3 regions of the Pseudoalteromonas sp. BMB genome follow, and region 2 is predicted to be linked to each of the others. Evidence: predicted binding sites of a transcription regulator. Region 2 holds the regulator's gene; each other region holds the start of a gene.
The links. Region 2 encodes sigma-54, which starts transcription at its own class of promoters, with help from an activator protein. Its sites were predicted from a motif close to GTTGGCACGNNNNTNGNNT; they were not measured.
Positions count from the first base shown of each region.

Region 1 (10,224 bases), on a different contig from region 2:
TCCTGTGACGATACACTAATGATTGTAGCTGCCATGTTGGTGAAACCAGCTGTCGCTTCTGTAACACCTGTACCAACATTACTGATACCAGCAGCAAGGGTCGACATTGTTTTGCCAGTTACCGCGGAAGCGATACCCGCGATACCAGACATTGTGAAGCCGCCATTTGCTGTCAAAGAGTTGGAACCATTCGCAGACGAACCAACGCTTTTCATGCTGAAGCCAATTGTCTGTACTGCATCAGCACCGACTTGGAAGTTAGCCTCGTATGAGCCATCTAGTAAATTTTGTCCACCAAAAGTTGTATCTTTTGCTACACGGTTAACTTCTGATGCTAAAGAACGGATTTCTTCTTGAATCGCCAATCTGTCTTCATCAGTATTCGAACCGTTTGAAGCTTGTTGAGCTAGGGTACGCATACGTTGGAACATTGAAGTTACTTCGTCCATTGCCCCTTCTGCAGTTTGTGCAAGAGAGATACCGTCGTTCGCGTTACGGTTACCTTGGTTAAGACCATTGATTTGTGAACTCAAACGGTCAGAAATTTGTAGACCTGCAGCATCATCAGCAGCGCTGTTGATACGAAAGCCTGAAGATAGACGCTTAAATGATGTATCTAGTGCGTTACCAGATTGCATTAATTGTCTTTGTGCGTTCAATGAACTTACGTTAGTATTTACATAAAGTGCCATGATGGTTCTCCCACTTTAAATCGAGTCTTTCACTCTCAAACTTAGAAACTTTCCAACCTTTGAATGTTTTTCACTCTCCGGCTTGGTTATTTAAGTTATCGGTCGGCAAAAATTTTCCTTTAGTGTTTTTTTTAAAAAAAACATAAACAACTGATTGATATAGACTTTTTGTTTTATATGGAACAAAGGACAGGAAGTTATGGCTATGAGCTAATACTGAAGAAATGTATTGAAAGTACTATTACTTTCAATACATTAAATTAGATAGTAGTGTTTTAGGCTGTTTTGAAGAAGGTAACCTTTAAAGGCTACCTTTTTAACGAATGTAGTCTAATAAAGAAAGGTTAGTTAGGCGGCCAAATGTTGCCTGAGAGGCCTGTAATGCAGTTTCATGCTTGGTGAGCTCTGAAATCGCTGAATAAAAATCGACTTCAATCAAAGCCGCTTTATTTGCTTTATTATCAACGTCCAAGTCTGAATTTGCATCAGATACAAGCTTTGCAGCATTTAACCTGCCACCAAGCCCCGCTTGTCCTTGCGATATTTTAATCTTGGCATTATCTAGGCCAGTAATACCATCAGCCAGTACCTGTTTGTAATCATCACCCGTAATACTGGTATCTCTCAATGACGTAATCATAGATTCTAATGTATTTAGAATGTTTTCCTTCTGAGGCTTTTCCAAATCAAAGCTTATTTGGCCTGGCGCAGCACCAGCGAAGTCAAACTCCATGCCAGCGACTTTAATAGTTCCGCCTTCTGCAGTACCGGTTGAAATAACCGTTCCCCCCTGCTCAAGCTGGTAAGTATTTGGTGTACCCGCTGTCACTACTAAGTCAAAGGTGTTTGCACCTGCAGGCGCACTTGGATCGGCGTTGTAATTTGCTTTATGGAACTTATCAAAAACCCCTTGTTCGTCCACATAGACGGAGGCCGATGTAATACCACCAGAAACCACACCTGTGTTTGAAGTAATATTCAGTCGCTTCTCTGCACTTTCAAATACATCAAAACCGTTATCACTGGAACGTATCTCGACGCCTTCAGAAACTTTTATTTTATGCTGTCCTTGGTCACCGTTATATACGTACTTTCCAGTGGCAGAGTCAAAGCTGTAAGTTTGCGTATTGTCTTGGTAGCCGGAAAATATAAACTTACCATCTTCACTTTTTGAGTTCATCAAATCCAAAATAGTATCTTGGATTGACTCTAACTCATCAGCGATTGCTTGGCGGTCAACATCGGATAACCCACCATTACCTGCTTGTATCGACTTGGTATAAGCACTATCAATGGCCGTTTTAATATTTTCTAGTACTGACTCTTGAGTGTCTAATCTCGAAGACAACATAGTCAAATTCTTAGTAAACTGATCGTTTGCTTGGATCCGGTCGTCAAAAAGCATGGCTCTAGCAGTCGCTGAAGCATCATCAGAAGCACTCAACACCCGCTTTTGCGTGTTCAACTGCTGTGTTGCTTTATTCACGTCTTGCTGATTACGCAAAATAGAATTGAGATTAGAATTAAAAATTTGATTTTGAGATAAACGCATAATTACCTCGCTGCACTTAATAAGGTATCGAACACAGTTCTTGCTGCCGAAATGACTTGCGCCGAAGCCGAGTAAGACTGTTGAAAACGTAACAAGTTGGCCGCCTCTTCATCTAGGTTTACGCCCGATAGAGATTCAAACCATGCGCTTGACTGATTGGCTAACGCTTCAAATGCCGCGCCATTGGTTTTCGCTTGATTGGTAATAACCCCTACACCAGTGACAATATCGGCATATGCTTCATTAAAGGTTTTATGGCTTTCTGTACTACCTGTAGACTCTACATTTTGTCTAACTAAATCCGATGATTTCAGACCATCGAGCGCTGCACCATTACGGTTGTCATCAAAGCCACCAGTGTTAAAACTAATCTCAAAACTATCACCGGTATTCGGCGTACCCTCAATATCGAAAGTGAAGCCAAGATTATCAAAAGGTGCAGGCGCTGCTCCCACTCCAGAAAGAATATCTTTACCATCCGCAGGAGCCGTAAAGGTATGCGTTGTACCTGAATTACTGGTTAACGTATATTCGTTAGCATTGGCTGTTTTAGTCAACGTATAAGGACCATCATTCAACGTTGGCGGCGTTCCTGCAGTAAACGCACTGGTCGTGGGATCGGTATCAGTGACGACTCCGGCTGAAATGGTCGCCGTACCATTATTGTCTGCTGATTTTTCAGTACGAATTGGCGACGCTAATGCGAGTGCTTCTGGTCTTTGAGTTGCAAGCTCCAACCCAGTTGCAGCCTGTTGATTTAATTTCACAAGAAATCTATCACCTGTTGCACCACTACCCGTTACGTTCATTTGTAAGCCAAAATAATCGCCCGTTCCCGTGATGACTCCACCTGCAATATTACCAGTCGTCGGAGTACCGATAGGATTGCCTTTGGCATCTACAGCTGTTATTTCAACGGTTGTTGCACTGGTATAAGTAACTTGAAAATCGGTAGCTGGCAACTCATTGCCGCGCCCAGGCTCAAGTGTTGCCGTAAGCGCTGCGGTGCCTGTATTTTCGCTGTAAGCAAAGCCACCCACGGTAGGTATTTTAAATATATCTCCACCTATGTTGCCATCTAAGTCCATTCCCAATCTATTTTGCTGATTAAAAGCATCTGCCAATGCGAGGCCAATTTGACCTAGTTGGTTTTGTGCCGGGATCAACACTTCATCTCTAAACGCCAGTAACCCACCGATTTTGCCTTTCAAGCTGCCGCTATCTAACTCGAGCTGTACAACATTTTTATCTTTAATGTCTAGGATTAGTTCTTTATGGTTAGGATCTGGGTTGCCTTTCATCGCGAATAAATTGAAGGCTCCACCTTGCATCACAAGTGCATCCCCAGTGCCTAAAAATACGAGCTTCTCGCCATTTTCACCATCGAGTGTTTCTATATCTACAAGTTCAGCGAGTTCCTTGATAGCTTGATCTCGCTCGTTAAGTACACTGTGATCGACATTGTTCAGATTGAGTGCTGATTTACTCGCTACTTGTTTATTTAACTCGCTGATTTTTTGAACAAGGTTGTTAGCTTCTTCTGAGAAAATATCCAATTGCTCGTTCACAATACTGTTTTGATCAACAACTATTCCTGACAGTCTATCCATTTGATCAACAAGACCTTGAGCGCCCGTCATAAATAAAGAGCGGTTAGTTGTCGATGAAGGCAAGTTAATCGCGCTTTGTAAATTGTTAAACATCGAGTTGATGCTCTTGCTCAGACTGTTTGAGTCTTGTGCAAACAACGTATCAACACGGCTTGCCTCAGTGACAAACTGCTCGTAGTAAGACTGATTAGAAATATCACGATTTAATTGCTGCTGCGCAAATTGGTTGAGCAAACGCACGGTTTCACCGCGGCCAACCATGCCACCTATCATTGTTCCGTGTTCAGTCCGTTCACGGATATACCCTTTGGTATTTAGGTTAGCGATGTTTTTACTGGTGGTTTGTAGTAACTCAGAGTTAGCCCTAACCCCTGCTGCACCAATATTTAATAGATCAAATGACATCTCATCTGACTCCCTTTGTTAGCGCACCGGATAAGAAATCGGATACATCAATACGCTTTAAAACTGACTTAATTTTGTTGGCATAATTCGGATCGGTCGCGTAGCCTGCATTTTGAAGCTCACTTAAATAAGCATGACTATCACCAGCCTTATTTAAGGCTTGCTCGTATCTCGGATTACCTTTTAGGAAACTGACATAATCATCAAAGCTTTGTTCTAGCGACTTGTAAGCACGGAAATCGGCTTGCTTTTGCACCGGTAACCCTTGCTCAAATTCAAGTGTCGATTTTCTGGCGCTTTCACCACTCCAGCGGCTATCCGCTTTGATATTGAATAGATTAAAACTGCTACTACCATCTTTTTTGCTGATGATGTGTTTACCCCAACCAGTTTCCAGTGCAGCTTGTGCAACCATTACCGCAGGGTTCAAGCCTAGCTTTTTCGCAGCAATTTGAGCGTATTTCCAAATTCTGTCGACGAATTCCTCAGGAGAAGCAAAGCCTGTTTGCTCATCGCTTGAGGTATTTGCCTTAACATTGACAGCCTGCGGTTCAGGTTTACGCACACTCTCACTCGCTGTCGCCTGTCCTTTAAAGGAAAGATCGCCGTCAGCTCTCATTACTGAGGCAGGCTTATACTTTTCAGAATTAGGAGACAACTGCTGCACAATCAGATCTGCAAGTCCTAAGCTGCCCTGCTCAGATAAATGCATCGAAAGTTGCTGATCATGCATTTCTTCAAAAAATTTGACACCACTAGAGTTAAATGGACTGTCTTTATCCTCTAGCGCCTCATTCGCTTTACGCATGCTTTGTAACAACATTTGCGTAAAGATAGACTCAAACTGTTGTGCCGCCTTTTTCAATGCCTGATCTGAGGCACCTTGATCGCCAGCACCTTTCAGCGCCTCTTTACGGATCGAATCAAGGTTTCCTAGGTCAAAAAAGCTTTGATTTTTCAATTGGTCGGTGTTCATACACTCAGCACTGTTTGACGTTAATAACTATACAAATAGAAATGCAAAATCCGAGCCAAAAAAAAGCCCCACAATTGTGGGGCTAACTAGTTGATTAATAATAGAACATCAAATGACGACTAATTGACCATTTATTGCGCCCGCTTCTTTTAGCGCTTCAAGGATCGCCATTAAATCACCAGGTGCAGCACCAACTTGGTTAATTGCCCTAACCAAGTCATCAAGGCTCACGCCTGGGTCAAACACAAACGCTCGAGAGTCGTCCTGATTTACGTCGATAATACTTTGCTGCGTCACTGTTGTTTCGCCATTCGCCAGCGCATTAGGTTGAGACACATTTTGTTGCTCAGCAATCGTTACGGTAAGGCCGCCATGAGTAATTGCCGCAGGCTGCAACTTGACATTTTTGCCGATAACGATAGTACCTGTGCGCGAGTTAACGATGATCTTCGCAGCGGTATCCGCTGGTTTGAATTCAAGATTCTCTAGCGTAGATAAATACGCAACGCGCTGAGACGGATCTCTTGGTGCAATTACTCGAACTGAAGCTGCATCCATAGGTTTAGCACTGTTTGGTCCAACAAGACCATTGATAGTGTCGGCCAAGCGCTTTGCGGTAGTAAAATCCGGTCTATTCAAGTTAAAGGTAATGTAATCACCCTGAGTAAAGGGGCTTGGAACTGCTCGCTCCACTGTCGCGCCGTTTGCCACCCGACCTACTGTCGGGGTGTTGATCACAACTCGGCTCCCATCGGCACCATCAGCGCCCAAACCACCGACAATCAAGCTACCTTGCGCAATTGCATATACGTTACCATCAACCCCTTTAAGAAAGGTCTGAAGTAACGTGCCGCCTCGTAAACTACCAGCACTACCAATTGATGACACAGTAACGTCAATGGTTTGACCGGGTTTAACAAAAGGTGGTAAGTCAGCATGAACCGCAACTGCCGCGACATTTTTAATTTTTGGCTTTAAGCTTGCTGGCATCGTGATCCCAAAGCTATTCAACATCGCTTTAAAGCTTTGCTCGGTAAATCTGGTTTGCTCACCGGTACCAGGTAAGCCCACAACTAGGCCGTAGCCTACCAGTTGGTTTGAACGAACACCTTCAACCATACTGACGTCTTTAACTCGCTCAGCAGATGCCAAAGAAGAAAAACCAACCAACGTAATGGCCGCACCGATAAGCAAAATATTCTTAAGCATATTGTTCATTTTCAGCACCTTAAAACGGCATCAGCGCGCTCATAAAGAAACTCGTTAACCAACCTGCACTTTGCACTTCTTGTTGGTCGCCTTTACCTGAGTATTGAATTCTGGCGTTTGCTACTCGATTGGACTCAACGGTGTTATCTGCCGTTACATCCTGAGGTCTTACTAATCCTTCTAAGCGAATAAACTCCTCGCCAGTATTGAGAGTTAACCACTTTTCGCCACGGATCACTAAATTGCCGTTTGGAAGTACTCGGGTGACGTTTACTGAAATATTACCAAATAGGCTGTTTGACTGATTGGCTTGAGAATCACCAGAGAATGAAGAGCTTGAACTTGCTCCAAATTGTATCGCTTCCTTACCAATATTGATGGCATTGCCACCAAGACCAATCACAGGGTCTAGGCTTGAATCACTAGATTTATCAAGTTGAGAATTCGCAGCTTTGGTCGCCTGAGTCGTTTCTCTGAGTACGATGGTAATAATATCACCGACTCTTAACGCTTTTTTATCAGCATAAAGATCATTGGAAAACTGCGTATTAAACAATGACCCTGTTGCTACCATTTGGGCTTGATTATCCTCGGGATAGATAGGTGCATAATACGGGTCGTCACGCACCACATTTTTATTTTGTGTTGTACTACATCCAGATAATGCAGCGACCGTTACGATGGCTAAATATAATGCACGCATAATACCCCCTACCCAATTACAACTGTTGATTAATGTAGCTCAGCATCTGATCTACCGTTGAAATCACTTTTGAGTTCATCTCATACACGCGTTGTGTCTCGATTAGATTTACAAGCTCTTCGGTCACATTAACGTTTGACGTCTCAAGTGCGCCTTGAACTACTTTACCTAACCCTTCAACGCTTGGGTTACCTTGTACAGGTGCACCACTTACCGCAGTTTCTGTGTACAGGTTTTGACCAATTGGCTCAAGACCTGATGGATTAATAAAGTCACTGATCGTCAATTGCCCAATGACAACGTTTTCAGCTTGCCCTGCAACGCGCACTGATACTTCGCCATCTTGAGAAATAGTGATTGACTGTGCATCGTCGGGCACATTCATCTCTGGTAACACAGGAAAACCCGCACCAGAAGTAACTATCCGTCCCTCTTCATCCGTCGTGAACTGACCGTTTCTTGAATACGCAGTTGTGCCATCTGGCATCTGAATCTCAAAAAAGCCCGGACCTTGGATCATCCAATCCAAAGAGTTTTCGGTACTTAACATATTACCTTGAGAAAAATTCTTTTGGTTAGCGACCACTTTGGCACCTGCACCAAGCATTAAGCCTGATGGTAGTTCTGTATCCTGAGAGCTGCGGCCACCTGGTTGATTGATGTTTTGATACAGCAAGTCTTCGAATATCGCCCGACTCTTTTTGTAGCCGACGGTACTGGCGTTCGCCAAGTTGTTCGAAATAACTGAAATATCAGTTTGCTGAGCATCTAAGCCTGTTTTACTTATCCACAATGCTGGATTCATAATCTCTACCTCACTCTTAAACTATGCGTAGGAGCGAAGTGTGTCGCTCATCTATTTCTTCAGCTGTTTTCATCAGCTTAATTTGCATTTCAAATTGTCTTTGATGGTTGATCATATCCACCATCTCATGAACGGGATTGACGTTGGACATCTCTAAGAAGCCACTCATTACTTTTGCAGTTGGAGATATTTCACAAAAGCCACAGATCCCATCTTCTAGCTTATCTTCTTTTGGTCTATACAGGCCGTCATTGCCCTTTTGTAGCTTGCTATTATCTGCTTCAATAATTTTCAGCCTATCAACCACTTCAAGAAAGTTGGCAGGGGCGCCTTGTGGACGCACTTGAATAGAGCCATCGTCACTAAACACCACTTTATCAACGGGGATAGGTAAGACAATAGGTCCACCTTCGCCAATAAGTTGACGCCCGTGGGCTGTGACTAACGCACCGTCATTACGAATGTTAAGCGTACCGACTTTGGTGTAAGCTTCTTCGCCCGAGGCGTCAACGACGCTGATCCACGACTTATCATCTACTGCAATATCAAGCTCACGACCAGTTTCAACGATTGCACCACCGGTCATATTCGTACCAGGACGTTCTTGCATAGCAAAAACCCGAGAGGGTAACCCTTCTCCGAATGCCTGCATTGAACGCGCTTGAGCAAAATCTGCTTTGAAGCCAGTCGTGTTGGCATTAGCAAGGTTATTCGCTTTGAGTGCCACACCGCGTAAGCTCTGCTTAGCGCCTGACATTGCGATATACACCATTTTATCCATGACGATGACCTATAAAATTCAAACTTAATCTAGTTAATGCAAACACAGTGCCAAAGTGATGAGATGTTTTTGACGGGCATAAAAAAGGCTGCCTTTGTAGCAGCCTTTGGAGGGCATAATATATTATCGGATCTGTAATATATTTTGTTGTAATGTTGAGTTAACCTCAAGCGCTCGAGAGTTCGCTTGGAAGTTACGTTGAGCGCTGATAAGATCAACTAACTCGTTTGTGAGGTTGACGTTCGATTGCTCTAACGCAGATGAACTAATACCACCAAGCGTACCTGTGTTTGGTTCGCCTGCAAGTGGCTCGCCAGAAGATAGGCTTTTCTTCCACTCAGTATTACCAATCGCTTGGAGGCCTTGAGAATTCGGGAAGCGTACGAGCGCGACTTGCCCTAGGAAAGTCGAGTCACCGTTAGTGTATGAGGCCACTACTTTGCCATCAGTACCAATATCAATACCAGCTAATCGACCTACGGTTGCACCATCTTGTTCCAGCGCTTTCACTTCAAATCGACCTGATGAATATTGTGTCGGTAACTTCTGAGCCGTGTTTGCTTCATCACGCCAGTTAACAACAATATCATTCGGGAAGGTTGCGCCGTTTTCTAACAAGTTTGACATACCAATAGTTGGATCCGTCGCATCTTGAGGACCTGCAAGGCTAAGCGGGTTAAACGTCGTACCCGTATTATTGCTAAATGTCAGTGGTGAAGCTGATGGATCATCCGCTGTTTGTGAAGGAATACCACTTGCATCAAAACGAAATACGCTTACTGGAGTGTATGGCACTGCTGGCGTAGCGGTTGGGTCAATTTGCTGCGCATTGTGGTTAAATGGCTTATCGTCCATTGTTGCATAAGTTGACCATTGATTATCCGCTGTTTTTCTAAAGAACAGTTGTAACGTGTGCGATTCACCCAATGAGTCATATACCGTAATTGCCGTTCTTGAGTTATACGATGCACTTTGCGTAGGATCGAATGCAATCGTAGGTGGCTGCGCCGTTGCATCTAGATTAAACGAAGTATAGATTTGCGACGTTGCTCGAGGAGACCCTGATGCATCTGGAATTTGAATTGGCGATGTGGTACTTAGACTCAAAGACGTCGTATCACCTGTTGATGGATCAACAGGGAAGCCTTGCAAGTAGTCACCTTTTGCATTCACGATAAAGTTGTCTTTATTTAGTTTAAATGCACCAGCTCGAGAATACGTAAAATCCTGAGACTGAAGAGAGTTTGACATGGCAAAATAGCCTTCGCCCTCAATCGCCAAGTCTAGCGAGTTTTGCGTGAACTTTAATGACCCTTGGTGAAACTGCTGCGCTACCATGGTAGTTTGTACACCATCACCATTTTTCGTTTTGCCAGAGCTAAAAACCGAAGACGCGTAAACATCAGCAAATTCTGCACGAGACTCTTTAAAACCCGTCGTGTTCACGTTAGCAATGTTATTTGCTGTTACGTCCAAGTCTTTTTGCGCGGC
Region 1 covers NZ_MBQA01000013.1:82,262-92,485, reverse strand. Annotated here, with positions in the region: gene BB427_RS01670 (flagellin N-terminal helical domain-containing protein) at 1-692, opposite strand, end outside; gene flgL (flagellar hook-associated protein FlgL) at 1,009-2,244, opposite strand; gene flgK (flagellar hook-associated protein FlgK) at 2,247-4,259, opposite strand; gene flgJ (flagellar assembly peptidoglycan hydrolase FlgJ) at 4,261-5,235, opposite strand; gene BB427_RS01650 (flagellar basal body P-ring protein FlgI) at 5,344-6,444, opposite strand; gene flgH (flagellar basal body L-ring protein FlgH) at 6,464-7,147, opposite strand; gene flgG (flagellar basal-body rod protein FlgG) at 7,164-7,952, opposite strand; gene BB427_RS01635 (flagellar basal body rod protein FlgF) at 7,969-8,733, opposite strand; gene flgE (flagellar hook protein FlgE) at 8,857-10,224, opposite strand, start outside.
Region 1: the regulator sigma-54 is predicted to act here: its motif matches at 8,770-8,788, upstream of BB427_RS01635 (flagellar basal body rod protein FlgF).

Region 2 (10,224 bases):
ACTACAGGAGCCGAGATCCAGTTATGACGCTCAAAAAGCTGCGCCACTTCAGACTCATCCATGGAGATAGGGATCGTTTCCTTATCTTCATCCATCAAGTCTCGAACCATACTGTCAGGAGACTTAGTTAATAAGGTATTGACAGGCAGCGTGCCTAAAAAGCAGTTATCTTTATCAACTACATACAACTCGTCCGTACCGTCTGGCAATTCGCCTTTAAGACGTAGATATCTAAATACAACTTCTAAGGTAACATCGGGTCGAATAGTGACCGTGTCAGTGCTCATTAGCGCACCGGCCGAGTGTTCCTTGTAGGACAAGGCTTGTGTCGCACGTTCTCTATCTTGGCTATCCATCGCACCGATAACGTCTTGGTAGACGGTATCAGGCAGGCTTCTTAGGACATCACCAAGGTCATCGTCGTCCATGTCTTCTGTAGCGGCAGCAATTAGCTCCGGCTCCATCTGGGCGATGATCCCAAGTCTTACGTCCTCTGACAGTTCCTCTAAGACATCCCCTTGGATATCTGGGTCAACGAGCTGCCACAGCATAGAGCGAACTTTATGAGGAGATGATTCTAAAAGCAGTGCTGTGTCACAAGGAGCTGTTTCTGCGAGCATACGCCTAACTTGAACAAACTGACCACTGTTTAAGGCTTTAGTTACCTTTTGGAGTTGTTCCAGTGTGTAGTCTTGTTCAAATACTTCAGGCATAGGCATCCTTTTTGATAATAATGTTGGCTAACGTGATTTAGTTAACCTAATTCATTTACTTTATCGCAGAAACCAATTTCTTAATTTGAATTTTATTCGTGTTGTTTCTGCTGGTGGGTTGCTACCGTTAATACACGTTAAAGGTGTACGCAACGATAAAGTAGGATTTTCTCGGCAACTCGCTTTACTGCACGAAAGAAACCTAAATTGGTATTACAGTGTAACTCAGTTTATTGAGAACTACCAAGGTTTACGCTTAATTATGAGAGACTTATTATACCAATTCGCTTAATTAAGTGATCTATTTTGAGGCGAGAAAATCTTGTCGATAACACGGCGAAAATTTTGCTATTTAGTTGTTCTAAATGAAAAATTTTTAACACAGTTAGCGTCAGATTTGCTCCTTCAAATTGAGCAAGTATTAAGACTAATTGGTATTAGGCCAGTCTGGTTACGGAGGGGGAGATTAGCAGGGAATAAATGAATCAGACCTTAGTGCTATTTTGGTGCTAGTAGCCCAAGTTACTCGGATTCATTAAATTTATTTTCTATTAGTCCGCCAATGGCGTCTAGTGCATACTGAGCATCAGGACCTTCACAAACCACTCGGACTTCTTTCCCTTGGCTGCTTTCAAGTAACAACAGCGCTAGTACGCTGTCAGCAGCTGCGCTTTTGTCTCCTTGATATAAGGTCACTTCGGCATCAAATTGGGTTGCTAATTGTGCAAGAACCGTCGCTGCTCGAGCGTGCAGACCAAGCTTGTTCTGAATTAAAAACGTATCTTCTAACATTTAACCCTCTTGCTCACGGTGGCGAATTTTGACGTTGGGATGGGTTTTAGCAAAACGCTCACCAATGGTTTGCGCTAAGTATACCGAGCGATGCTGCCCACCAGTACATCCTATCGCGATCGTTAGATAGCTGCGATTGTTACGCTCTAAGTGTGGTAACCAAGTTTGTACAAAGGTTTGGATCTGCCAAGTAAACTTTTGCACTATGCTGTGACTCGACAAATAGTCTTTGACTGGCTGATCTAGGCCAGTTAGTGGCTTAAGCTCAGGCTCCCAATGTGGGTTGGGCAAAAAGCGCGCATCAAAAACGTAATCCGCTTGTTTTGGGATGCCGTGTTTAAAGCCGAAAGATTCAAAGGTAATAATGAGTTGTTTGTCTTTTTTACCTAAGATTTTTTCGCGGATATCTTCTGCAAGTTGATGAACGCTCAGGCCTGTAGTATCAATGAGAAAATCGGCGCGAGTGATCAACACGTCTAACAATTCCCGTTCTTTCTTTATCGCAACATCTAATGGAAGATTATGCAGTGAAAGAGGGTGCAAACGGCGTGTTTCTGAGAAGCGTTTTATCAGGGTTTGATCGTCACTGTCTAAATAAAACAGGGTAGGTTTGGCAAAGCCAGGTAAGTATTCAAGAATGTCATTAAACTCGTCCTGTTCTTTAGGCAAGTTTCTAACATCAATACTGACTGCAATTTTATTATAATTGTCCGAAACACTGCGGACTAAAGACGGCAGTAAATTGACCGGAATGTTATCTACACAATAGTAGCCTAAGTCTTCCAATACTCGAAGCGCTACAGATTTACCAGAGCCTGAGCGGCCACTGATAATGATAAGCTCGAGTCCTTTTTCTTCATCACTCATCAAGTTCACCTTGGATCACAGCATATAACTCATCGTCACTTTTTGCTTGTCTAAGCATTTTGCAAAAAGACTTGTCTTTGAGTGTATCAGCAATCGCCGCTAAGGTCTTCAGGTGCTGTTGATTGTCACCTTCGGGTACGATGAACGCGACAAAAATATCGACAGGCTGCTTATCTATGGCTTCAAACTGGATCCCTTGCTCGCTGACAAGCACCATTGCAAGGATTTTATCCAAACCTTCAAGTCGACCATGGGGAATGGCAATGCCTTTACCGATCCCTGTGCTGCCTAATTTCTCTCGCGCCATTAAGGCGTCCAAGATAGCATGCTGACTGGTATTTGGAATTTGGCTATGGGCCAGTTCGCTGATGTATTCTAAAATACGTTTTTTGCTATTAAAAAGGACCGCAGCTTTACTGCAGTCCTTGTTCACTAATTCACTTAATTTCATCTTAGTGTCGAGTGAGCTTCTCTTTGTGTTTAATAACTTGACGATCTAGCTTGTCGATAAGGCCATCAATTGCGGCATACATATCTTGATGCTCTGTTGATGCAAATAGCTCGCCGCCGTTTACGTGTAATGTTGCTTCTGCTTTTTGTACTAGCTTCTCGACATCAAGGATCACATGCACGTTATTGATATGATCAAAGTGCCTTTCTAGCTTCGCAAACTTGTTGGTGACATAGTCTCTTAATGAGTCAGTAATTTCTACATGGCGACCAGTTAGATTTAGTTGCATAAGCATTTTTCCTTCTTGGGTTTTACGTCTTATATCAAGCTTTTACGCTGATTTGACGGTGGAATGGCTAGGGATTCACGATATTTTGCAATCGTACGTCTCGCTACCTTAATTCCTTGCTCAGCTAAGATATCTGCAATTTTGCTGTCACTCAATGGCTTCGCGGTATTTTCTGCAGCTATCAGCTTTTTGATAAGTGCTCTAATTGCTGTAGAGGAGCACTCACCTCCATTTTCTGTACTTACATGGCTAGAGAAGAAATACTTCAGCTCAAATATTCCCCGAGGTGTATGCATGTATTTTTGTGTTGTCACACGGGAAATTGTGGACTCATGCATCTCAACCATTTCAGCAACATCATTTAGCACCATAGGGCGCATTGCTTCGGGGCCATGTTCAAAGAATGCCTGTTGTTGTTGCACAATGCAATTGGTAACTTTTAATAATGTATCATTTCGGCTTTCTAAGCTTTTAATAAACCACTTTGCTTCTTGTAAATGTGAGCGAATAAACTGACTATCCGTACTGGATTTCGCCGTTCTAGACATCGCAGCGTAATGGTCGTTTACTCTTATTTTAGGCATAGCATCAGGATTTAGCTCTACGACCCAGCGACCTTTTACTTTTTTCACTGATACGTCAGGGATCACATATTCAGGCTCTTCATGAATAATGCTTGCCGCTGGTTTTGGGTTAAGGCTATGAATTAACGTCATGACCTCTTTGAGATCGGCTTCTTTAAGGCGCGTTTTCTTAGCCAAAGTTCGATAGTCACGGCTGGCAAGCAAATCGATATGCTCTGTCAGGATCATTTTCGTTTCGGTAATCCATGGCGTATCTGGGGCGAATTGATTTAGCTGAATACACAAGCACTCTTGTAAACTACGCGCTGCGATACCGACAGGATCGAAAAGTTGGATACGTTTGAGTACGGCTTCGACTTCATCCAGCTCAATAGGCTCTTCGCTACTTTCATCATTAATGCTTTCTAAAATGTCTTCGCAAGACAGTGTTAAAATGCCTGACAGGTCGACTGCTTCAATAATCGCAATCGCAATCGCTCTATCTGTTGGACTAAATGGTGTCAGCTCAAGTTGCCACATGAGATAGTCGTGGAGAGATTCAGAGGTTTCCCCTTGATAAACATTATCGTCATCGGGAAGTGGGCCTGAACTTGCAGCGGGTGCTGCGCTCATATATTCATCCCAAGTGACATCCATGGCAAGGTCATCACTGACAGTGTCTTTGCTCATGGCGGTATCTGAGTCTATCTCATAGTCACTAACCTGCGCTTCATCGCTTGAATCTTGATTGTCGTCAGCACTACTCTTTTCTTGGCTGTGTTGGTCAGCGTTTTCGCCGTCAGTATTATCACCTTCTTCCACTTCCAACAATGGATTGCTGTCTAATGCTTCTTGTATTTCTTGTTGCAGATCCAATGTACTGAGCTGCAGCAAGCGAATGGCTTGTTGCAGTTGCGGAGTCATTGTAAGTTGCTGCCCCATGCGCAGCTGTAATGATTGCCTCATGTATCTCTAACAATCCTTTTTAACAGTTATTAATACTACGTCTTAACTATAGCTTGAATTGTTCGCCTAGGTAGACATCTCTTACGGTTTGATCTGCCAAAACATGTTCTGGCGTGCCTGCAGCGATTAACTCACCATGTGAAACGATGTAGGCTTTTTCACATACGTCCAGTGTTTCTCTAACGTTATGATCGGTGATTAGCACACCGATACCGCGATTTTTTAGGTGCTCTATGATTGTCTTTATATCTAACACCGAAATAGGATCAACACCAGCAAAAGGTTCATCTAACAGGATAAACTTAGGATTAGCGGCTAAAGCGCGAGCAATTTCTACGCGTCTTCTTTCGCCTCCCGATAATGCCATGCCCTGTGAGTCACGAATGTGTTGAATATTAAATTCGTCCAGTAACTCGTTTAGTTCAGCTTCTCTCTCAACTTTAGATAAGTCTTTTCGAGTTTCTAAAATCGCCATCAAATTTTGATAGACCGTGAGTTTTCTAAAGATTGAAGACTCTTGCGGTAGATAGCCAATACCAAGTCGCGCGCGGCTGTGCATCGGTAGCAAAGTGATATCTTCATCATCAATCTGAATAAAACCTTTGTCGCTTGGTACTAACCCTACAATCATGTAGAACGTAGTGGTTTTACCTGCACCATTTGGTCCTAATAAGCCTACAATGCTGCCAGCCTTAACACTTAAGCCAACATTTTTGACGACTTCACGACCTTTATAACTCTTTGCTAGACCAGTTGCTTTGAGCTCGCTCATTAATTGTTACCTTCTTCCTGCGCTTTTTTATCTTTTGCGTCTTTTTTGTCATCAACAGGAACAAGGATGGTTCTTACCCGAGAATCTTCTTGGTCTGAGCGCTCAGCACTGATCAATTGCTTTTCAATGTCATAGGTGATGACTTGCGCATTGATTTTTTGCCCAGTTTGATTGATTTCCGCATCGCCAGAAATGACTAAGGTGCCTTTTGCAACGTCGTAACGAATTTCGTTTGCTTTGGCTTCTAGCAAATTACCATCAGGTTGACGTTCGCTGAAAATAGCAGGGCTGCCAGTTGCAACAAGTAGTTGCTTGTTAGTACCAAGCTCCGCGCGGCGGTGGACTTCTAGGCGATCGGCATTTATTTTTCTGTTGCCATGAATAATAACAACATTTTGTTCAAAAATACCGATGTTGCTTTGCAGTTGAGCTTGCTGACGGCCAGCATCAATAATGACTTCATTTTGTTCTGCAGCAATTGCTAGAGTAGAACTTGCAAGCAAGCCGATGAAAACTAGTTTGTTAATGATTTTACTGGTCATAATAAATTGTCTTTGTGTGGTTGATGAGTTCGATCACTTGCTTTTGTAGATCCGCATGCAGCCCTTTACCCGTGATCCTAAGACTAGGACCTGTGATAACGACAGGGTGTTCCGATTTCATCAATTTTTGCTTAATTTCAACTCTTACATTATCGGCATTGATATCGGTGATCATGGCGTTAGGCGTTAAATTCTTTGCCAGCACATTGCCTTCTAATATCAAGGTATTGTTTTCGTACAGTGTTGCTTCTAATGCACTTATTTGCCAATTCTGCTCACCGTTATATAAGGTGAAAATAGGCTTTTCAAAGTGACTAAAGCCAAGATCTTGATACAACTCCATCTTATCAGCAGTTACCTGATAGTTTAATAAGCCATTTTCACTATAGGTCGTTTGCTGAAGCGTGGTTGCAACATAATCGGGCTTAGCTAACGGTTCATCTTCTTTTGCTGAGTCCGCCTCTGATGGATTCAACATGGGCGACCACATCCATACCATTAGAGAAGCGAAAACAATGAGTAAGATGACACGTAATACGGTCATGTACTTGATCCTTTGGAAGTCAATAAGTGATTTTGGCTGAGCATTAGAAGATCAGTCAGTTCTCTCACGGCACCAAAACCACCAGGCATCAAGGTCGTGTAATGGGCGATATGTTTAACAAGAGGATGTGCATCATTGACGGCAACGGCAAAACCGACTTGCTCCATTACGGGTAGATCTGGGCCATCATCACCAATATATGCAATTTCGTCATCACTAAGGCTGAGCTTAGTCTTCAGTTCATCATATGCCACTAATTTGTTTTCTTGGCCTTGGTAAATATAAGTTACATTTAAACTAGTCATGCGTTGCTGAACTATTTGTGAATGCCTACCTGTGATAACGGCGACTTCGATACCACTATCAATTAAGGCCTTAATACCAAACCCATCTTTGGTATTAAATGCTTTCAGTTCTTCTCCATTATTACCAAGGTATATACGTCCATCTGAGAATACGCCATCAATATCGCAAATCAATAATTTGATTTGTTTTGCTTTTTCCCAAGCTTCAGGTGAAATCGTCTGATATAAATCTTCAAATTGCATTACAGCACCCCCGCTCTAAGTAAATCTTGCGTATTCAAGGCGCCAACCGGTATGTTGTTTTCGTTTACCACAATCAAGCCATTAATTCGTTTGGTTTCCATGATATTGAGTACCTCAGCTGCGAGCATATCGGCGCGTGCAGTCGTACTTTTAGCCGTCATTACTTGCGTGATTGGGGTGGTGTGAATATCGACCTTTTGTTCGATAATACGGCGCAAGTCACCATCGGTAAAAATACCTTGTAATTGCGAGCTTTCATCTACGATTGCCGTCATACCTAAACTTTTAGCTGACATTTCAAATAAAGCTTCTTTAACTGTGCAATGACTATTGACCATAGGGATTGCATCCCCTTGATGCATGACGTCAGCAACGGTTAGTAGTAGACGCCTTCCTAAACTACCGCCAGGATGGGAAAGTGCAAAATCATCAGCCGTAAAGCCTCTGGCTTCAAGTAGCGCAACCGCGAGCGCATCACCCATCACTAGCGTAGCTGTGGTGCTCGCCGTGGGTGCAAGTCCTAATGGGCAGGCTTCTTTTGATACTTTAACACAAAGGTGAACCGTTGCATTACGAGCCATTGTAGAGCTCGGGTTACCTGTCATGGAAATAACGGGTGCCCCTAAGCGCTTTATCACAGGCAGGATTGAGATCACCTCTTGGGTTTCCCCTGAGTTGGAGATCATCAGTACCACATCATCTTTGGTGATCATACCCAAGTCGCCGTGACTTGCTTCTCCTGGATGAACAAAAAATGCGGGGCTGCCAGTACTTGCGAGTGTCGCTGCGATTTTGTTACCGATGTGGCCTGATTTACCCATGCCAATCACGATGATGCGACCTTGGCAGCCAAACATAATTTCACAGGCTTTTACAAATTGTTGATCAACAAACTGTTGCACTTCTTCTATTGCTGCAAGTTCAGTAGCAAAAACTTGATTTGCAGAATCAATAAATGGGTTCGTTGTCACAAGGCTTCCTTAAATGATGTAGTAAATATAACCGACGAAGCTTGCGACAAGTATGCCACCTTCCAAGCGGTTGATGCGGCGCTGACCTGTTAGGCTGAGGCTCATTAGGATAAGCAGCAGTGTCGCGCCAAGCATAATAAAGATATCACGTGACGCAATATTGGCGTCGAGGACAGATGGGTTAATAATCCCAGCAATCGATAGCACTGCCAATATATTAAAGATGTTCGAGCCAATAATATTGCCAAGCGCTAGATCGTCTTCTTTTTTAAGTACGCCAGCAACACATGCCGCAAGCTCGGGTAAACTAGTACCAACGGCGATAATGGTTAATCCTATTAGCAGGTCACTCATGCCAAAATATTTGGCGATGTCAACCGCGGCGCCAACGAGATAGTCCGCGCTAATAGGCAGTAAAATCATACCCACGATTAACCAGAAAACGGCTTTTTGAGTTGGAATATTATTTGGCACTTCTTCACAGGCTTCACTGACAAATGGGTCATCATTATCTCCACCACCACGCTTGGTGATAATGATAAGTGCAAGAAGAAAAGCGGCGAAACCGACTAATAACAAAACACCTTCTACGAAACTAAAGTGGTTATCACTAACGATATACCAAGCTGCCAATGAAACGATGACTAACAGCGGCATTTCGCGGCGCAAAATACCAGAGCCTACGGAGAGTGGCCTTAATAACGCGGTGAGACCCAAAACGAGTAAGATATTGGCGATGTTAGAACCTATGGCATTGCCCACGGCGGTGTCTGTTTTATCTGCAAGAGCGGCTTGCGCAGCAACCATCATTTCTGGTGCTGAAGAACCCATGGCCACGATAGTCAAACCAACAATTAATGTTGGCACACCAAAGTTTCGTGCAAGAGCGGCCGCACCAAAAACAAAGCGGTCAGCACTCCAAACCAGTGCAATAAAGCCAAGAATGAGAATAACAAACGATAAAACCATGAACCTCTAGCCAATAGGATTAAAATTTCGATAGATACTACCAAAAGCGCTCTGGAAAGTATAAGCAAACCGTTACATTTCACTACTTACAAAATTTTACCAAAACGATTTTCCATCTTGTTTGAAAAAAAAGTATCATACTTGGATGAATATAGTCTGGATCTGGAGAGCGACTTGTCGCAGTCAATTGTAGAAATCAAGGATGTAACCTTCTCTCGGGGTGAAAGGATCATCTACAAAAACATGAGCTTTTCCGTACCAAAGGGCAAAATTACCGCAATAATGGGACCGAGTGGCATTGGTAAAACTACCATGTTGCGATTAATCGGTGGTCAGCTTAAGCCTGATAGCGGTGATATTCTTTTTGCTGGAAACAGTATCCCTATCATGTCACGAGCAGCTTTGTATCAAGCTCGAACGCGCATGAGTATGTTATTTCAAAGCGGTGCTTTGTTTACCGATATGAGCGTGTTTGACAATGTGGCATTTCCTCTACGCGAGCATACCGAGTTATCTGAAGAACTAATCCGTTTAGTGGTGCTAATGAAGCTTCAAGCGGTTGGTCTTCGTGGTGCAAAAGATTTAATGCCGGCAGAGCTCTCTGGCGGTATGGCAAGACGTGCGGCTTTAGCGCGTTCTATCGCACTTGATCCTGAATTAATTATGTACGATGAACCGTTTGCAGGTCAGGACCCAATCTCCATGGGTGTTCTAGTTCGCTTGATTAAGTCGCTTAATGAAGTGTTGGGATTATCGTCGCTGATAGTTACCCATGATGTCACCGAAGTACTGAGCATTGCTGACCACGTCGTTATTATTGCTGAACAAGGTGTGATTGGTACGGGAACCCCTGAACAGATGCTTGAACACGAATCGCCATTAGTGCAGCAGTTCTTACAAGGCCTTGCGGATGGTCCTGTGCCATTCCACTTTAAAGCGCCAGATTATCAGCAAGCGCTGTTGCAAGGAGAGTGAGTATGGTCGACTTTTTACAAAAACTAGGCCACAAAACCCTCAGCCGTTTTGCCGCACTTGGCCGTGCCACAACAATGCTTTTTGGGGCGCTATGTAGCTTACCTAATTTCCGAAAAGGCACGCCGCTGTTGATAAAGCAACTTTACATGGTTGGTCATCAATCATTGTTGATTATCATGGTGTCTGGTTTATTTATCGGCATGGTATTGGCATTACAAGGCTATACCGTGTTAGTTGGGTATGGCGCTGAAGATAGCCTTGG
Region 2 covers NZ_MBQA01000105.1:29,772-39,995, reverse strand. Annotated here, with positions in the region: gene mgtE (magnesium transporter) at 1-713, opposite strand, end outside; gene BB427_RS07685 (HPr family phosphocarrier protein) at 1,236-1,505, opposite strand; gene rapZ (RNase adapter RapZ) at 1,506-2,372, opposite strand; gene ptsN (PTS IIA-like nitrogen regulatory protein PtsN) at 2,365-2,823, opposite strand; gene hpf (ribosome hibernation promoting factor) at 2,825-3,112, opposite strand; gene BB427_RS07665 (RNA polymerase factor sigma-54) at 3,142-4,641, opposite strand; gene lptB (LPS export ABC transporter ATP-binding protein) at 4,688-5,413, opposite strand; gene lptA (lipopolysaccharide transport periplasmic protein LptA) at 5,413-5,955, opposite strand; gene lptC (LPS export ABC transporter periplasmic protein LptC) at 5,945-6,499, opposite strand; gene kdsC (3-deoxy-manno-octulosonate-8-phosphatase KdsC) at 6,496-7,047, opposite strand; gene BB427_RS07640 (KpsF/GutQ family sugar-phosphate isomerase) at 7,047-8,018, opposite strand; gene BB427_RS07635 (calcium/sodium antiporter) at 8,028-8,987, opposite strand; gene BB427_RS07630 (ATP-binding cassette domain-containing protein) at 9,162-9,962, shown strand; gene mlaE (lipid asymmetry maintenance ABC transporter permease subunit MlaE) at 9,965-10,224, shown strand, end outside.

Region 3 (10,224 bases), on a different contig from region 2:
GCTTAGCAAGCCAGCTAAAACTGCGTTATCGCATGGGTGCATATTCAGACATTTTTTTAGTGTATCAACGAGGAGGTGCAAACTTTTCGACACTTGAAAAGTCGCAAGTCGGGCGCAGAGACTGGTTTGGTAGTGTCGCTGATTTATGGCAGCAACCAGTGCAAGACTTAGTGACGTTTAAAGTGCGATATTTATTTTAAATCACTAGAGCTGTGTTCCCCCGGCTCTAGTACCAATTTTCTTAATTAAGTGGTCTATTTTGAGGCGAGAAAATCTTGTCGATAACCAGGCAAAAATTTTGTTATTTAGTTGTTCTAAATAAGAAATTTTTAACGCTGTTAGCGTCAGATTTATTCCTTCAAATTGAGCAAGTATTAAGTCAAATTGGTATAACCTGCCAAGAAAAAAGGTCAGAAAATTCTGACCTTTATATCCACGCTAATTGCTATGGTAGTATGGATCACACTACCTAAACAAAAATAGTTATGCTGCGTCTGCTTTACTTGATTCCTTGGTTCTTGCTTTACCGGCAAGTAACTCTTCAGGGTCAAAGTCATCAACGTTGATAACGGCAAGACGTTTTGCTTCAACGGCAGTCAATTTAGCTGCTTCGTCTTCGCTCAGTACACCTGCTTCAAGTCCCATTGCTGCTACTTTATCAAGTTGCATAAACGGTAACTTTTTACCAGTACCACGGCATACCTTTTCAAATAACGGCTCTACGGCAAGAATGTCTTTTAGCGTTTGCTCTTGCTTACCAAGCAAGCACAGAGGCTCATCTTTTAAGTAGATGTGTGTTGCAAGGCGATCACGCGTTTCGCTAGGTACTTGAAGTAGCTGAGCAAGCTTGTGCTCCATTTTGTCAGTTGGTTTACGAACCGGACGACCAAATGGGAACAGAACCACTTTCAACAGGCCACGTAATGCAGCAGAAGGCATGTTGTTGATTAAGTCAGCAAGGGCACGTTGACAAAGGTACAGGTGCTCTTGACAAGACCATTGCACAAACGGAAGGTCTTCTTTACGACGACCTTCATCGTTATAGCGCTTAAGCGTTGCAGAAACCAGATAAAGGTAGCTTAATAAGTCGCCTAAACGTGCAGAAATACGCTCTTTACGCTTAAGTGAGCCACCAAATACAGCCATACAAATATCAGACATTAATGCCAATGATGCACTGTAACGAGCGGCATTACGATAATAAACCGCAGTTTCATCGTTAAATGGTACTTTGGTGAAACGTGCACCGGTTAGGGCTAACCACTTAGTTCTTACCAAGTTCGACATAGTGAAACCGATGTGACCCATCAAGGATTTATCGAAGCTATCAAGCGCTTCTTGTTTATCTTTGATAGAGCAAGCCTCAAGTTCTGCTAGTACAAATGGATGACAACGAATAGCGCCTTGACCATAGATGATCATGTTACGGGTTAGGATGTTTGCACCTTCTACCGTAATTGCAATTGGTGCACCTTGGTAACCACGGCCAACGTAGTTGTTTGGACCTAGGCAAATCCCTTTACCACCATGAATATCCATGGCATGGATGGTTGAAGCACGCATTTGTTCGGTTAAGTGGTACTTCAAAATGGCAGAAACAACCGAAGGCTTTTCACCTAAATCTACCGCGCCAGTTGACATAGTCACCGCAGCATCAGAACTATACGCATAGCCACCAAGTTTCGCTAGTGCCTCTTCAATCCCTTCCATCTTACCGATAGGAAGTTTGAACTGGCGACGAATGCGACTGTATGCGCCACTTGCAACTGCAAGGGATTTAATACCACCAGCAGAGTTTGAAGGTAGCGTAATAACACGACCAACCGACAAACACTCAACCAGCATGCGCCAGCCTTGTCCTGCCATTTTCGCGCCACCGATAATGAAGTCGAGTGGTACAAACACGTTTTCGCCTTGGGTAGGGCCATTTTGGAATGGCACATTCAGTGGGAAATGACGGCGGCCAATTTTTACGCCAGGCGTGTTTGTAGGAATAAGCGCACAAGTAATACCTAGCTCTTCTTTATCACCTAATAGACCGTCCGGGTCGCGCATCTTAAACGCCAGACCAAGTACAGTCGCAACAGGTGCTAAAGTGATATAACGTTTGTTCCACGTTAGGCTAATACCTAATACTTCTTCACCTTCCCATTCGCCTTTACATACCACACCAAAATCAGGGATCGATGAAGCATCAGAGCCCGCTTCTGGTGACGTTAATGCAAAACAAGGGATTTCATCACCCACGGCGAGGCGAGGTAAGTAGTGTTCTTTTTGCTCGTCAGTACCGTAGTGCTGAAGTAGTTCACCTGGGCCTAACGAGTTAGGTACGCCCACAATAGACGAAAGTAAAGTTGATTTACTGGTAAGCTTTTGTAGTACACAAGATTGCGCGTAAGCTGAAAACTCTAGACCGCCGTATTGCTTTTTGATGATCATCGCAAAGAACTTGTTGTCTTTTAAGTATTGCCACACGTCTTGCGGTAAGTCAGTCAGCTCGTGTGTTGCTTCCCAGTCGTTAAGCATGGCACACACTTCTTCCACCGGACCATCCAAAAACGCTTGCTCTTCAACGCTCAAGCGTGGCTTTGGAAACTGATGAAGTTTATCCCAGTTTGGGTTACCACAAAATAGATCGGCTTCCCACCAAGTTGTACCTGCATCAATCGCTGACTTTTCGGTTTCTGACATTGTCGGCGTAACTTTTTTGAACGCTTTAAATGCTGGAGCCACGATGTACTGCTGACGCAGGTTCGTTACTGAAAGCGGAATAACAATCGCTAAGAAAATTAACCAAGAAATAATGCCAAATGCACCAGCAAAGGTGCCAACTAGCATTGTAACTGCTGCAATACCTAGAGCGGTATTCCAGCTTGCGCGATGATAGCTTGCTGCGCTGAGCAAGGCTAACAACGCGAGAACAAATATAAGTGTCATGTTGTTCTTCCTTATAAGAGGTCTGACCACCCAGTTAGACTAGCTGGTTAACGCTGATATTTCAAGCGTCTTCATACCTTCTGGGCGAATTAGTTGATGCCTTGTTGTGACATATTATTTACGTTTTGTACTGAATCGGAGTGTTAAATGACTCATGCCTCTCTTGTTGTTAATTTGAAGGTTACTTTGACTAAACCCCATCTACAACCTAAGAAGATTTTCAACGTTATTAATTACTGAACGATATTTAAGTGTAATGAACATAGTGCAATGTGGCGAAACTGCACATGAATTTTCTTTCAGCGAAGTGCCTAATATGTGCATTATAATTGCCAAAACTTCATGTCTAATTTGCATTGAAATACACGTTAATGTTTCTACAATTGGGTTAAGCATAGCGATAAAATGGTGCTTTAAGAATTGCTAAGGAGTAGCAAATGCAGTCCATTTTCTTGGTAGCTATGTGAGTTAGGATTTACCGCCACGACCTAGTGTAGCGGTTGATATTGCTGTCCATGTTAAGGAGAAACAAGATGCAGCAGAGTATTTTTTATCTAGTCACTATTTTAGCCTTTGCGGCCATGTTGTCGGCCTTCCATCTCTTTCCTGAAGCGGTAATTTTTAATGTTTTTAGCAGTTTGTTTGCCGCATTACTTGGCTACCGAGCTTATACCCGTTGGGCTTTATTATTGTGTTGTATTAACGTGTTGGCCATGACGTTTTGTCCTTTGCTTGATTCAGGTGGTTGGTTAAGTCTCAAGGGGGCGGTCGTTTTTGTATGCTGTGTGATGTTTTTTGCAATAGCCTTTGGTTGCAATAAAGCGGTGACACAAAATAAAAGGTTTTATTATTAGTCGCCTACCTTGCCATGTTAAACTCGACTCAGGCGATGTGTTATCGCCTGAGTACTCGAGACAATAGGTGACAGGAAACCCGCATGCGAATATTAGCCGATCAAAATATGCCCTTAGTTGAGTCATTCTTCTGCGAAATTGGTGAGGTAACTCGGTTTGATGGCCGTAACCTTCAACCTGACGAGCTGAAAAACGTCGATATTCTGTTGACTCGCTCAGTCACCAAAGTCAATGAGGCCCTGTTAGCACAAGCCGATAAGCTGAAGTTTGTGGGGACTGCGACAATAGGGATTGATCATATTGATACCTCATTATTGGCCAGCGCCAATATCTCGTTCAGCAGCGCACCAGGCTGTAATGCGATAGCTGTTGCCGAGTACGTGATAAGCGCTCTACTTGCATATGCACAAGAAACCTCCACGGCACTTAAAGATAAAACGATTGCCATCATTGGTGTTGGTAATATTGGCGCGTGTTTAGCATCAAAGCTTAAAGGGCTTGGTCTTACGATATTATTGTGTGACCCAGTCAGGCAGCAAGCAGGGACATTGGGTTCACATATAGCCTTAGATGAAGCATTGGCTCGCGCGGATATCGTGACATTTCACGTTCCATTAGTTAAGCAGGGCCCGCATAAAACGGTTCATTTACTTGATGCATCGCGGATAGCGGCATTAAAGCCGGGCACGGTGATAATCAATGCAAGCCGTGGAGATGTTATCGATAATCAAGCGCTTTTGCGCGCTGTAGAGGATGGGCAAGCGCTTGAGCTGATCTTAGACGTTTGGGAAAATGAGCCGAATATTTTGCTGCCATTATTGCAATATACTCGTTTTGCCTCTGTACATATTGCCGGCCATACGCTAGAAGGCAAGGCACGAGGCACGCAAATGTTATACGAAGCTGTATGCCGAGAGTTCGATTTACCAGCCTGCATAACGATTAGTGATTTTCTCCCTAAGCCAAGCGTCACAGGCTGCCAGTTGCAAAGCACAGCCAACGAGCAGGATATTATCAATTTAGCGCATCTTGTTTATGACATTCGTCGTGATGATGGCATCATGAGAAAACAGCTAAACACATTGGGCTTTGATACCTTGCGTAAAGCATATCCCGTGCGTCGAGAATTTAGTACAATTGCAGTCAATAATGACTCACCAATCAGTGCAAAGCTTTACCAACTTGGCTTTTCTGAGCACAAGAGTTAAGTGTTGTGGTTGGTATATTACAGAATGAGGAAAAATAATGTCGCAAAAATATAATGTTGCGGTACTTGGCGCAACAGGTCTTGTTGGCAAGCAAATTATCGAATTACTAGCGGAACGAAAATTTCCTGTAGACACATTGTACCCACTGGCGAGTAGCCGAAGCGCGGGTGAAGAAATTGACTTTATGGGTGAAAAGATCGAAGTTCTGGATGTTGAAGAGTTTGATTTTTCTAATGCCCATATCGGTTTGTTTTCAGCGGGTGGTTCCGTGTCGGAGAAATATGCACCAATCGCCGCTGAAGCTGGCTGCATTGTGATAGATAACACCTCACATTTTAGATACGACTTTGATATTCCATTAGTGGTTCCTGAGGTGAATAAAGACAGTCTTGCAGATTTTAGAAACCGTAACATCATTGCTAACCCAAACTGCTCTACAATCCAAATGCTAGTGGCACTTAAACCAATTTATGATGCCTATGGCATTGACAGAATTAATGTCTCAACTTATCAAGCGGTATCTGGTGCAGGTAAAGAAGCGGTAGATGAGTTGGCTAAGCAAACTGCAAACTTAATGAATGCAAGACCGATGGAAAACGAAGTGTTTAGCAAACAAATCGCTTTTAACGTTATTCCTCAAATTGATGCGTTCCAAGAAAATGGTTACACCAAAGAAGAAATGAAGATGGTGTGGGAAACGCAAAAAATCTTGGGCGACTCAAGTGTTTTAGTGAACCCGACTGCGGTTCGCGTTCCTGTGTTTTTTGGTCATGCTGAAGCCATTCATCTTGAAACGCGCATGCCTTATGATCTTGAACATGTTAAGCAGTTACTTGCTGATGCGCCGGGTGTTGAGTTAATTGAAGACGAAAACGACTACCCAACACCGGTAAGTGATGCAAGTGGTAACGATACCGTTTATGTGGGTCGTGTAAGGCAAGATATTTCACATCCATTGGGCTTAAACTTATGGGTGGTATCAGACAACACCAGAAAAGGTGCAGCAACAAATAGCATCCAAATTGCAGAAGCCCTGATAGAAAGCTATCTATAAGTACCCATTGATATCGCAAAGTAAGCAAAAATTTGCTTACTTTGCGATATAACGGCAAACTTCTGCCAAGAAGTTTGCCGTTAGGTCAAATACTTGACTATTCTTCACCTATATCAACTATTCCAAAATCAGTAAAAAGCATTATAACCATGTTAACTTTCAATACGTTGCAATGGATATTCCAACATATCTGGTTTATAGTTTGCATTTGGAATAGAGCTTGCTTCAAAGCCATAATAATAAAATGTCGTTTAACGGGTGTTAAACATTTGAGTAAAGGATCGGCATGCGCGGTTTAGCCTTATTTAGTATCTTTGTATTCGCACTGATTGCCACACCAGTATATACCCAAGAGGGGGTAGTGCTAAAAGGCCCTAAAGGGGTTGATTATGGGGCTCAAGGTCGGTCAATAGGGCCTATCAGACCCACGGATACATTGTGGCGTATAGCACAAAAAGTGCGACCAGATGACTCGGTCACCATTTATCAGGTGATGAAGGCGCTTTACGATAAAAATCCTAATTCATTTCTAGATAAAAACCTCAACCATATGCAGGATGGGGCGTATTTACGTATTCCTACCATCAATGAAATTCGCAGTGTAAACCCTGAGTTGGCAAAGCAGAAGTCAGATCAAGATGACAAACTTTGGGAAATGAAACGTAAGGGATTATTGAATCCAAATGCAATAAACGAAGCTGAAAAAAAGGTTACACAAGCTCGTAAAGTCGATGTAGAAGAAGCAAAAGAAGACCTGACTAATCAACTGCGCTCTTTAAAGATGGAACAGGACATGCGCCTGATGGACTTACAAAAAGAGTTCAAATCCTCGGTGCGTAATGTTGAAGAAATCCTATCCGAAAACAATAAATTAAAACAGCAGCTCGGTGCTATTTCTACTGAACTTCAAACGGTTCGTACCCAACTTGGTAAAGACAGCGAAATCCAGCAACAGCTCAAGGCTGTTATTGACTTGCAAAATGAAATGATTGACCAGCAGGCGGCTCAGGCAAAAGCGCAAGAAAGTAGCGAATTAAGCACATTCTTTAGCTCACCAGCTGGCATTGCATTACTTGCCACATTACCAGCGCTACTGGCAATTGCTGGATTAGTAATGTACCTACGCCGAAGAAACCAATCTCAAGCGTCGACAGATGACGACGATTTTCTTCCGCAAACACCATCGGTGGCTGCAGGCACTGCGGCGGCGGGAGCTGCAACCGCTGCAACTGCATTTGACCCTGAGCCAGACCCACTTGATATCGGAATGGGCGACGATGAAGACGCACTGGGCGCAAGCGTACAGTTAGATGACGATATCTTACCTGAAGACGATGAGATTACCTTTGACTCACTTGATGACGACTTCGATGAAGGAAGTGATACGTTAGATCAAGATGAATTGGATAGCTTACTAAACGAAGATATTTCGTTTGATGATGACCATGACGAAGACTTTATGCAACAGAGCTTTGACGAGGCTGTTGATGAAGTTTCGCTTGATGTTGATGATGGCCAAGATATTTTAAGTGACAGCGATCTTGATGATTTGTTCAATGAGTCTCAAGATGAAGAAATTGATGTTAGCGATGATGCCCTTGCCGCTCTGAGCGAGGAACTCGCAGATGAGCAAGCGGATGCTGGTGCAAACGATGATGATATCGATTCAATTCTTGATGGTGCGCTAGATGAAGAGCCCGAATTTAGCGGCAATTTTGATAGTGAGAGCTTAGTCGATGCTGATGATATCGATGCGCTACTTGATGCCTCTCAAGATGCTGACGATGATGCATTGCCTGATTTTGAGGAACCAAGCACTGAGCTTGCGGGTGATGATATTGATGCCCTGTTAAATGAAGTGCAAGACGATGCGTTAGCTGAAATTGACGAAGAGTCAGATACGCTCGACGGTGATGATATCGATGCTTTATTGGATGAAGCGCAGGAAGATACGTTGCCGGAATTAGAAGATGAGTCCGACGATCTCGCTGGTGATGATATCGATGCTTTATTAGATGAAGCGCAAGAAGATACGTTGTCGGAATTAGAAGAAGAGCCTAGTGATCTCGCTGGTGACGATATTGATGCTTTATTGGATGAAGCACAGGAAGATACGTTGCCTGAATTAGAAGAAGAGTCCGACGATCTAGCTGGTGATGATATCGATGCTTTATTAGATGAAGCGCAAGAAGATACGTTACCGGAATTAGAAGAAGAGTCCGATGATCTAGCTGGTGATGATATCGATGCTTTATTGGATGAATCGCAAGAAGATACGTTGCCGGAATTAGAAGAAGAGTCTGATGAGCTCGCTGGTGATGATATCGATGCTTTATTGGATGAAGCGCAAGAAGATACATTGCCGGAATTAGAAGAAGAGTCCGACGATCTCGCTGGTGATGATATCGATGCTCTATTAGATGAAGCGCAAGAAGATACGTTGCCGGAATTAGAAGAAGAGTCCGACGATCTTGCTGGTGATGATATCGATGCTTTATTAGATGAAGCACAGGAAGATACAGTACCTGAGCTGGAAGCAGAATCTGATGAACTGACCGGTGACGATCTCGATGCATTAGTTGACGAAACACCAGAAGATGTTTTGCCAGAGCTGGAAGAAGAATCTGACAAACTGGCCGATGACGAACTCGATGCATTAGTTGACGAAACATCAGAAGATGTTTTGCAAGAGCTGAAAGAAGAATCTGATGAACTGGTCGATGACGAACTCGATGCATTAGTTGACGAAACTCCAGAAGATGTTTTGTCAGAGCTGGAAGAAAAATCTGATGAACTGACCGAGGATGGACTCGATGCATTAGTTGACGAGACACCAGAAGATGTTTTGTCAGAGCTGGAAGAAAAATCTGATGAACTGGCCGAGGACGAACTCGATGCATTAGTTGACGAAACACCAGAAGAGGTTTTGCCAGAGCTGGAAGAAGAATCTGATGAACTGGCCGAGGACGATCTCGATGCATTAGTTGATGAAACACCAGAAGATGTTTTGCCAGAGCTGGAAGAAGAATCTGATGAACTGGCCGATGACGATCTCGATGCATTACTAGACGAAGCACCAGAAGATGTTTTGTCAGAGCTTGAAGAGGATGTTGGTGAGCCTGTAGATGACGAGCTCGACGCATTACTAGACGAAGCACCAGAAGATATTTTGCCAGAGCTGGAAGAAGAATCTGATGAACTGGCTGAGGACGAACTCGATGCATTAGTTGACGAAACACCAGAAGATGATTTGCCGGAGCAGGAAGAGGGAGCTGACAAGTCTGAAGTGGGGTCTGAACAGCCTTTAGCTGAGTCTGATCAAACGGAGTCAGGACACTTGTCGGGTATGTTGGATGAAGAGGATGCTATTCCGGAATCATCTGAAGAATCGGTGGAAGATACATTACAGTCCGATCTAGCCAATGAAGCAGATTTTAGTGATGAAAATGTTCAAGCTGACGAAGACAGTGAATTTGAAGATCCTGATTTAAAAAGTGTTGATGAGCTATTACAGGAGCTTCAAGCCGAAGAACAGTTTGAGTTGGATGCTGAACTTGAAGACGACTTTTCGGATGAAGAAGTTGAAATTGAGCTGGGAGATGATCCACTTAATGACGAGGTGGATTTACTGGCAGAAGAAGAGTTTCTTGACGAAGAAGATCTGCAACCAAGCGCAGAGCTAGAGAGTTACCCTGAGCTGGAGCTCGGCGAAGAACTTGAAACTACTGACTCGCAAAGCGAAACCGAAAAAGCATTATCAGAAGCATTATCCAATGACGCTCAATTGGATATAGAGGACGGGCTTGATGACGATCTTCTCGACGATGAAATCTCTGGCTTTGATGAAGATGATTTGCCTGAATTTAGTGCGGATTTCGATGAAAATACCTTGCTTGAAGACGAGCCTGAAGCGCCACTCGACGAAGCCGAAAGTGACACGCTTGAGTCTGAACCCGAACTGGGCATCGAAGATGAGCTGCCAGAGTTAACCGCAGATTTCGATGAAGAGACTTTGCTTGAAGACGAACCAGAAGCACCGCTCGACGAAGCTGAAAGTGATGCGCTTGAGTCTGAACCCGAACTGGAAGTCGAAGACGAACTGCCAGAGTTAAACGCAGATTTCGATGAAGAGACTTTGCTTGAAGATGAACCTGAAGTGCCGCTCGACGAA
Region 3 covers NZ_MBQA01000013.1:29,101-39,324, forward strand. Annotated here, with positions in the region: gene BB427_RS01390 (DUF5916 domain-containing protein) at 1-200, shown strand, start outside; gene fadE (acyl-CoA dehydrogenase FadE) at 484-2,937, opposite strand; gene BB427_RS01400 (DUF6419 family natural product biosynthesis protein) at 3,471-3,791, shown strand; gene BB427_RS01405 (4-phosphoerythronate dehydrogenase) at 3,875-4,999, shown strand; gene BB427_RS01410 (aspartate-semialdehyde dehydrogenase) at 5,037-6,053, shown strand; gene BB427_RS01415 (FimV/HubP family polar landmark protein) at 6,340-10,224, shown strand, end outside.
Region 3: the regulator sigma-54 is predicted to act here: its motif matches at 6,261-6,279, upstream of BB427_RS01415 (FimV/HubP family polar landmark protein).